4 regions of the Mesorhizobium sp. B3-1-6 genome follow, and region 1 is predicted to be linked to each of the others. Evidence: riboswitches for the same ligand, from Rfam matches in the RefSeq annotation. Region 1 holds a riboswitch; each other region holds the start of a gene.

What was found. Region 1 has a riboswitch for cobalamin ahead of FJ414_RS13840 (CbtB domain-containing protein). Riboswitches for the same ligand answer to the same signal wherever they lie in the genome.
Region 2: another riboswitch for cobalamin. It lies ahead of bluB (5,6-dimethylbenzimidazole synthase); the one in region 1 lies ahead of FJ414_RS13840 (CbtB domain-containing protein).
Region 3: another riboswitch for cobalamin. It lies ahead of FJ414_RS02795 (DUF1636 family protein); the one in region 1 lies ahead of FJ414_RS13840 (CbtB domain-containing protein).
Region 4: another riboswitch for cobalamin. It lies ahead of FJ414_RS10690 (DUF1636 family protein); the one in region 1 lies ahead of FJ414_RS13840 (CbtB domain-containing protein).

Annotation. Positions count from the first base shown of each region.
Region 1 covers NZ_VFTM01000013.1:91,389-93,582, forward strand. Annotated here, with positions in the region: gene FJ414_RS13830 (PilZ domain-containing protein) at 1-243, opposite strand, end outside; gene FJ414_RS13835 (histidine phosphatase family protein) at 393-965, opposite strand; adenosylcobalamin (AdoCbl) riboswitch at 1,051-1,194, shown strand; gene FJ414_RS13840 (CbtB domain-containing protein) at 1,195-1,404, shown strand; gene FJ414_RS13845 (CbtA family protein) at 1,568-2,194, shown strand, end outside.
Region 2 covers NZ_VFTM01000036.1:16,682-18,875, forward strand. Annotated here, with positions in the region: gene FJ414_RS26175 (IS3 family transposase) at 1-116, shown strand, start outside; gene bluB (5,6-dimethylbenzimidazole synthase) at 154-885, opposite strand; cobalamin riboswitch at 928-1,105, opposite strand; gene FJ414_RS26185 (histone deacetylase family protein) at 1,220-2,146, shown strand; gene FJ414_RS26190 (exodeoxyribonuclease VII small subunit) at 2,150-2,194, shown strand, end outside.
Region 3 covers NZ_VFTM01000002.1:102,895-105,088, forward strand. Annotated here, with positions in the region: gene FJ414_RS02790 (efflux RND transporter periplasmic adaptor subunit) at 1-255, opposite strand, end outside; cobalamin riboswitch at 590-796, shown strand; gene FJ414_RS02795 (DUF1636 family protein) at 992-1,375, shown strand; gene FJ414_RS02800 (ABC transporter ATP-binding protein) at 1,372-2,160, shown strand; gene FJ414_RS02805 (ABC transporter substrate-binding protein) at 2,193-2,194, shown strand, end outside.
Region 4 covers NZ_VFTM01000009.1:158,796-160,989, reverse strand. Annotated here, with positions in the region: gene FJ414_RS10695 (winged helix-turn-helix domain-containing protein) at 1-1,191, shown strand, start outside; cobalamin riboswitch at 1,221-1,424, shown strand; gene FJ414_RS10690 (DUF1636 family protein) at 1,464-1,889, shown strand; gene cobW (cobalamin biosynthesis protein CobW) at 1,892-2,194, shown strand, end outside.

The DNA.
Region 1 (2,194 bases):
CACGCCGACGCGGTCGTTGCGCCGCCACCGCACCAAAGCGCGATAGGCCGTATCGTCGGCCGGGACCTCGAGCAGGAAGCGGTCCGGGATCTCCACATCGGCGCCGACGCGCAATTCCGCACCTTGCTCGTGCTGGTTTCTGACCGAGCAGCCGATCCTGACGCCGGCGGTGATGATCGTGGCTTCCTTGAGCACGAATTCGCGCGCATGTAGACGGCGCTCGGTCTCGGGAAAATTGGCCATATCCGGCGGGCTCCTCAGGCAAGGCTCTCCTCGCCATGGGGCAGCACCATAGCAGCGAGGCGTTTCCGTTCCGTTAGCGATCACTGAAACGCGGAACGGCAGCTTCATAGGCCGACCGCGTTCATCGGGATCTCTCATGCCCAGAGGGTTCAACCAGAGACGATGACCCCGCTCGCGTGCAGGACCCAGCGGCGGCCGTCGCCGCGGAACTCGGTGAGCGACAGCGGCTCGATGTCGATCTTCCAGACCGAGGAAAGCGGCGCGCCCAGAACATGCACCATGGCCGCGCGGATCGGCAGGGCGTGCGTGAGCGCGATGGTATGACCGCTCTCGGAAGCCAGGCGCTCCATCAGCGCGGCGCCGCGCCGGGCGACGGCGGCAAGCGATTCGCCGCCATGGGGCGCCGCTTCCGCATCGGCGAACCAGGCCGCCATGCCTTCCGGATCTTCTGCCTGCACCTCCTCGAAGCCTTTGCCGGCCCAGCGCCCGAAATCCTGCTCGGCAAGCAGCGGCTCGACCGTCGCCTCGAGGCCGAGCGCCTCGGCCGTCTGCCGCGCGGCCAGCGCCGGACTCGTCCAGACGCGGTCGGCGCGGCGCAGCGAAGCGGCCAGCGCGCCGGCACGCTCGAAGGCTCGCGGCTCCGGCGCCTCGTCACTCGGAAAACGACCCTTGCGCGTGGCCTGCGTCGCGCCGCTTGCGATCATCGTCAGGCGGGCGAGCATCCCAAAACTCCGTGGTCCAGTAAAATTTCGGCCGCGCGAAGCCGTGTTGGCCATTACATGTCGTTGACAGGCGAACGAAGTGCTGACAAGTGTTTTAGCGCTATACGGGATTGGAAGCCGGTGCGAGTCCGGCACGGTCGCGCCACTGTGATCGGCACCAGCCGAAAGTCAGGCCTTATTCCGCAGCATTGTTCGATCAACGGGACGCAGTATCCCACGGGAGGTCAATATGTCCGACACCACCTTCGCCCCCAGCTACGGTCCGGTTGCGATTCCGGTTCGCGAGCTTCTGCCGTGGGCCATCTTCGCCGGCCTGCTGTTGATGCTGGCGATCTATTTCGTCGGGGCGGAAGAAGGCGCGACGTCGCTGCTCCGCGGCACCTATGTGCACGAATTCGTGCATGACGGCCGCCACCTGCTCGGCTTCCCCTGCCACTAAAGCGGTTCAGCATCGCTGAACCCGCTTTCGATTCTGATCTAACGCAATTCCGGGCGGAAAGCCGCTACGCACTTTTCCTGGAATTGCTTGGTTGGCTTAACGCAATTCCGGACGGAAAAACCGCTACGCACTTTTCCTGGAATTGCTTAGAGGGATTAGTGACATGGTTGGAAAACTTTTGCTGCGCGGCATGCTTGTCGGGCTGGTCGCCGGGATTCTGGCGTTCGCCTTCGCCCGCGTCTATGGCGAGCCGCAGGTCGACAAGGCGATCGCCTTCGAGGAACAACAGGCCCAGGCCGCCGGCGGGGCGCCGGAGCCCGAGATGGTCAGCCGCGCCACGCAGGCCGGCATCGGCCTGGCAACCGGCGTGCTGGTCTATGGCGCCGCGCTTGGCGGGCTGTTCTCGCTGGTCTTCGCCTATGCCTATGGCCGGCTGGGCTCGCTCGGACCGCGCGGCACCTCGGCGCTGATCGCGCTGCTCGGCTTCCTAGCCGTGATCGTGGTCCCCGGCCTCAAATATCCGGCCAACCCGCCCGCGGTCGGCAATGCCGAGACCATCGGCTACCGCACGGAATTGTTCTTCATCATGATCGTGGTCTCGATCGCGGCGATGGTGGCGGCGGTCGGCCTGGCGCAGCGGCTGTGGACCCGGCTCGGCGCCTGGAACGCCTCGATCGTGGCTGGGCTGGCCTTCCTCGTCGTCTTCGCACTGGTGAAGGCAGCCCTGCCCGACATCAACGAAGTACCGGAGACCTTCTCGGCGACGGTGCTGTGGCAGTTCCGCGTCGCC
Region 2 (2,194 bases), on a different contig from region 1:
CCCGCCTCATAGAGGAGGTTTACAACACCCGCAGACTTCATTCAGCGCTCGGTTATCTGAGCCCGCAGCAGTTCGAGGATCAACACATCCGGCAGACTGGCAAAACAGCGGCCTGATCATTGTCCACCCGCAGGGGCGCACTCCAAACCGAGGTCACTTTTGCGCGACATGCATTAGCCTTGCGATCGCCGATTTGAGCGGCGCCTCGCCAGCGCCGCGAAAAGTCTCGCTCATCACCAGTTCCGGCAGCGGCAGGCGCTTGCCCCAGCCATGCGCCTCGAGATCGGGCTTCGGCGCGAAGGCTGAGACGCGGCCGACGCAGAGATAAGCGATCGGCGTCACATGTTCCGGGATCGACAAGAGCTGCTTCAGCGCTTCCGTCTCGATGATGCTGACCCAGCCGACGCCGACACCCTCGGCCCGCGCCGCCAGCCAGAAATTCTGCACCGCGCAGACGGTGCTGTAGAGGTCCATCTCCGGATTGTGCCAGCGCCCGAGCGGCGAATCCTTCGACCGCTGCCGGTCGCAGGTGATGCACAGATTGAGCGCGCTTTCGCAGATGCCCTCGAGCTTAAGCTTTCGGTACAGCGCCTGCCGTTCCGCCTCGATCGCCGGCAGTTCCTGCTCGCGCGCGGCGAGGAACAGGTCGCGCACCTGCCGACGCCTTGCTGCATCGCGGATGACGATGAAATTCCACGGCTGCATGTAGCCGACCGACGGCGCATGATGCGCGGCGGTGATCAGCCGCGCCAACACGCTGTCATCGAGGTCGTCGGGGGCAAAATGGCTGCGCACGTCACGCCTGGTGAACATCGCCCGATAGACCGCGTCGCGCGCCAATTGGTCAAAGTCGTCGCCGCTCGCGGCGATCGCTGCTGCCGTCATCGCTTTTCCCCTTGCGACAAGCAATTTCCCGCCTGACCAAGCGGAAAACCATGTCTGCCGGGCCGGTCTTCTGGCTCGGGATCCTCCCGCATCCGGCGCCTTCCCGTCATCGACAGTGGCTTTGCCGGCGCGGTCCCCCTCACAGCGTTGGGCACGCCACGGAGTTCAACCGTGTTCCCGATTCTCCCGCGTCACGGGCACCAGGCAGCGAAGAACCTTACCGCGAAGCTTGCGCCGCGCCAATGGCGCCAGCGACACGGGCTGGCGCAATTTTCCCCAGCCATTCGGCTTTCAAACATGGTCATCCGCGCCGCCGGTGCCTAGATTAGGCGCCATGACCACCCGTCTCTACACGCACCCGATCTTTCTGGAACACCTCACGCCGCCCGGCCATCCCGAGCGGCCTGACCGCCTGCGCGCCATCGAACGCGTGCTCGACGACGAGGCTTTTTCGGCGCTCGACCGCGTCAAGGCGCCCGAAGGCGACGAGAAAACGATCCTCTATGCGCATCCCGAGGATTTCGTCGAGCGCGTGCGCGCGGCGATCCCTGAGAGCGGCATCGTCTCGATCGACGCCGATACCAGCGCCAGCCCGAAAAGCTGGCAGGCCGTGGTGACGGCGATCGGCGGCGCCAACGCGGCGGTGGACGACGTCTTCGAGGGCCGTGCCGCCAACGTCTTCGTCGCTGCCCGTCCGCCGGGTCACCACGCCGAAAAGACCACCGCGATGGGCTTCTGCCTGTTCAACACGGCCGCGATCGCCGCCCGCTACGCGCAGAAGAAGCATCATGCCGAGCGCGTCGCCATCGTCGACTGGGACGTCCACCACGGCAACGGCACACAGGACATTTTTTGGGACGACCCGTCGGTGCTCTATTGCTCGACGCACCAGATGCCGCTTTACCCCGGTACCGGAGCGAAAAGCGAAACCGGCGCCGGCAACATCGTCAATGCGCCGCTCGCGCCGCAGACCGGCAGCGACCTGTTCCGCGACGCCTTCCTGTCGCGTGTGCTGCCCTCGATCGATGCGTTCGCGCCGGACCTGATCATCATTTCCGCCGGTTTCGACGCGCACCACCGCGATCCGCTCGCCGAGATCAACCTGACCGAGGACGATTTCGACTGGGCGACCGGGCAATTGATGGAGCGCGCCGGCCGCCACAGCTCCAACAGGCTCGTCAGCCTGCTGGAAGGCGGCTACGATCTGCAGGGACTGGCATTTTCAGTCGCCGCCCATGTCGGGCGGCTGATGAAGGGATAGGCTATGGCATTGGAAGGCAATGAGGACGTCAAGGCGATGAGCTTCGAA
Region 3 (2,194 bases), on a different contig from region 1:
GAGATCGCTCTCCAGCCTCGGCTTGATCTCGCCGATGGCGACGCGGTTATCCGCGACGGGTTCCGGCGAGACCGAAACTGCCTTGACCAGCTTGGTTTCGGGCGTGCCCGGCGCGACGTTCGATGCTTCGCTTCTGGCGCCGTGCCAGACCATCACGGCACCGCAAGCGAGCGCGGCGATGGAGCCGGCGACAAGGCGGCGCCTGAGCGGCTTGTTGTGCCCAAGAGGACTGTTGTGAAAACGTGCGGCAATCATGTTGTCTCCATGCCCAAGGTTGCGGCCGCGCTTGGGAGGACGCGGCGGCCGGGAAAACTGCGTTGGCTGGCAGGGGATCGAGGCGTTGCAACCTGTCCTTAGCCAGCCCGATCTTTTTGCGATTTCGGCTCCGGCAAATCCCGAACGGTTTCTGAAAATTTTCCGATGTTTGGGTGAGACGGCGCGAGGAGGGATTGACTGCTACGCATTCGTTGGTATGTAACGTTATTACATATCATAACGAGAATCGAACCACGAATGCATTTCTCCAGGCAGGTCGCTTCACGCGGTGATGAACGCGCGCAGAAGCCGTTGCGACTCGCGCGCGGACAACCTACGATGGCTGCGTCATGGTCCCCGAGCCGCAAGGCGAGGGGTGAAAAGGGAACACGGTGAGATCCGGTCTGGATTGAACCCGTGGCTGCCCCCGCAACTGTGAGCGGCGAGCTCCATCCGAAACGCCACTGGCCGGCAAGGCTGGGAAGGCGGATGGCGCAACGACCCGCGAGCCAGGAGACCTGCCATCGACATGAGTTGACCGGACGGGGTGTGCCGGGAGGAGACGCGAGCACCGGTCTTGTCGGCCGGCTCGTCCAGCATCCTTCCGTCGCCATTTTGGAAAGTGACGGAAATGTTGGACGCCTCGAGAGCAATTTCAGGAAAAGTGTGTAGCGGTTTTCCGTCTGGAATTGTGTCAAAACAAAGAGATAGAGCGGTTCGCCGTTTCCGTGAAACGGTGAAACGCTCGAGCCATCGCATCATCGTCTGTTCTTTGTGCCGCGATACCGTGACTGGGCTGAGGTCCGGCGAGGGTTTGTGCGCCGACCTGCGCTCCAGGCTTTCCTTGCAGCCGGCGCCTTCCTTTGCCATCGAGACCATCGACTGCATGGCGGGTTGCGCGCGGCCGCTCACCGTGGCCTTCATGGCGCAAGGCAAAGCCACCTATCTCTTCGGTTCCATCGACAGGGGCACCGACGCCGGCGCGCTGGTCGAATTTGCCAGGCTCTATGCCTCGCTGCCCGACGGTTGGTGCAATTCCGGCCAGCGCCCGGCAAGGCTCGCCGGCAAGATACTGGCGCGCATCCCCGCCGCGGGTAAGGCCAGGGAGCAAGTCCGGTGAGCGTGCCCCTGCTTGAAGCCCGCGATCTGGGCGCCACGGCAAACGGCCGGACGCTGGTCGAGGATGTCAGCCTGTCGCTGGCGGCGGGTGAGCGCCTCGCCATCATCGGCCCGAACGGCGCCGGCAAGACGACCCTGCTGCGCATGTTGTGCGGGGCGTTGTCGCCGAGCCACGGCGAGGTTCGCCTGGCCGGCCGCCGGCTGGACAGGATCACCGCCGCCGAGCGGGCGCTCAGCATCGCCGTGGTCGGCCAGACGGACCAGCCGGATCCACGGCTGGCGCTCATCGACTATGTCGAGCTTGGCCGCGTCCCGCATGCCGGCCTGAGGCGCCGGCACGACGACCGCGACATCGTCGTCGAAGCACTGCGCCGGACCGGGCTCTTGCCACTGCTCGCGCGCAGCATCGGCTCGCTCTCCGGCGGCGAGCGCCAGCGCGCGCAGCTCGCCCGTGCCATCGCGCAAGAGCCGAAGATCCTGTTCCTCGACGAGCCGACCAACCACCTTGACCCGCGCGCCCGCGCAGAACTGCTCGAACTGGTGGCCGAATTCAGCATGACCGTGGTCGCCGTGCTGCACGATCTCGCCTTGGTGGCGCCCTTCGCCACCAACGTCGCGGTGATGAGCAACGCCCGGCTGCACGCGCTGGCACCGCCGCGCGAGGCGCTGGCGCAGCCGCATATCCGCGAGGTTTTCGGCATCGACGTGCTGCGCCTGCGGCACCCGACCGAGGACCGCGAGCTCACCGTCTTCGAGCTGCCCACGCGCGCTTCCTCGCCATCCTGAACCTGCCCAACCCAAACAAGGAGCACCATCCCGT
Region 4 (2,194 bases), on a different contig from region 1:
AAGATTTCGCTGGCCATGGCGAGGCGCATTGCGCTCGGAGCACAGGGGTTCAACGACCCTAGGCCCGGCGGCGTTCCGGATCGCCGCCACCTTGCGCGCGTGCTTTCACGAACCGGCCTGTTGCAGATCGATTCCGTCAGCGCTGTGGTGCGCGCTCATTATATGCCGCTCTATTCTCGCCTCGGCCCCTACCCGCTTGCGCTGCTCGACAACGCCGCGGTCACCCGCAAGCGCGCGGTCTTTGAGTATTGGGCGCATGAGGCGTCGTTCCTGCCTGTCGAAACCTACCCTTTGATGCGCTGGCGCATGCTGCGCGCCGAGCAGGGCGACGAGATGTATCTCGGCCTGGCGAAATGGGGCCGGGAGCGCAAGGCGATGATCGACGAGATCTATGCGCAGGTCGCCGAACGCGGCCCGATCGCCGCGTCCGACATCGAAGGCCACAAGGGCAATGGCGGCTGGTGGGGCTGGAGCGAGGCCAAGCACGCTTTCGAATGGCTGTTCTGGGCCGGACGCATCACCACTGCCTACCGGCGCGGCTTCGAACGCTATTACGACCTGCCCGAGCGCGTTTTGCCGCAGGCCGTGCTCGACCTGCCGGTACCCTCGGTCGAGGACGCGCATCGCGAATTGCTGCGCATCTCGGCCCGCGCCCATGGCATCGCCACCTATGGCGACCTTCGCGACTATTTTCGTCTCGCGCCGGGCGATACGAAAGACCGCATCGAGGAACTGGTCGAAGCGGGCGAACTGCTGCCTGTGAAGGTCGAGAGCTGGGACAAGACCGCCTATCTCCACAAGGACGCCCGCTTTCCACGCCGGATAGAGGCCCGCGCCCTGCTCGCCCCCTTCGATCCCGTCGTCTTCGAGCGCACCCGGACGGAAAAACTCTTCGGCTTCCGCTACCGTATCGAGATCTACACGCCGGCCGAAAAGCGCCAATACGGCTACTACGTGCTGCCCTTCCTGCTTGGTGACCGCATCGTCGCCCGTGTCGATCTGCGAGCCGATCGGCCGGCCAGCGTGCTGCGCGTCCATGCTGCCTATGCCGAAACCGGTGCTCCCGCCGAAACGGCGGCCCAACTCTTCGACGAACTGCAGCAAATGCAGGGCTGGCTCGGCCTGGGAGCGATCGAAGTGACGCCGGCCGGCGACCTCGGGCCGGCGCTGGCCGACATCGCGGTGTCGTAGCCGTGCGTTGACAGGCACCCGGCCGTAAGCCTAAATCCGCCGCAGACGGTCTTCTCCCGGCAAAGGGAGGAGCCAAGAGGGAATGCGGTGCGGGCCAACGCCCAAATCCGCGGCTGTCCCCGCAACTGTAAGCGACGAGCCCCGGCCGAAAACCACTGGGATGTTCCCGGGAAGGCGGCCTTCAAGGCGACGACTCGCGAGCCAGGAGACCTGCCGTCTGAGACTTTAAGTATCCGAATGCCCGGCGGGTTTTCCGGGCAAGGAGCCTGGTTTTGGATCGTAACGGCAGTTTCCCGGCAAATAGTGCGGATATTTCGTCCGAGCCCGACGCGCTGGCCGGCGTGACCGTCATCGTCTGCTCCTCCTGCCGCGACGAAACCGGCTCGGACGCACATCCGCGTGCCGGCGCGCTGCTGGCCGAGGACACGCGCCGGGCTGCCTCCGGCGAAAACATCAACATCCGCACCGTCGAATGCCTCGGCAATTGCAAGCGCCGGCTGAGCGCCGCGCTGCTGCGCGACGGCTGCTGGAGCTATGTCTTCGGCGATCTGACCCCGACCAGCGGCGCCGACCTCATCGCCGGCGCAAAGCTCTTCGCCATCTCGACCGACGGCCTGATCCCCTGGCGCGGCCGGCCCGATTCCCTCAAGCGCGGCCTGGTTGCCCGCATTCCTCCCCTCGACATGCTGAAGGACTGACCATGAACGCTTCCGTTTCTCGTGTTCCCTGCACCGTCGTCACCGGCTTCCTCGGCGCCGGCAAGACGACGCTGATCCGCAACCTGCTCGAGAACGCCAAGGGCAAGCGGCTGGCGATCATCGTCAACGAGTTCGGTGATGTCGGCATCGACGGCGAGATACTGAAAGGCTGCGGCGTCGACACATGCCCGGAGGAAAACATCGTCGAGCTCGCCAATGGCTGCATCTGCTGCACCGTGGCCGACGATTTCGTGCCGGCGCTCGACCAGATCCTGTCGCTCAACCCCAAGGTCGACCACATCCTG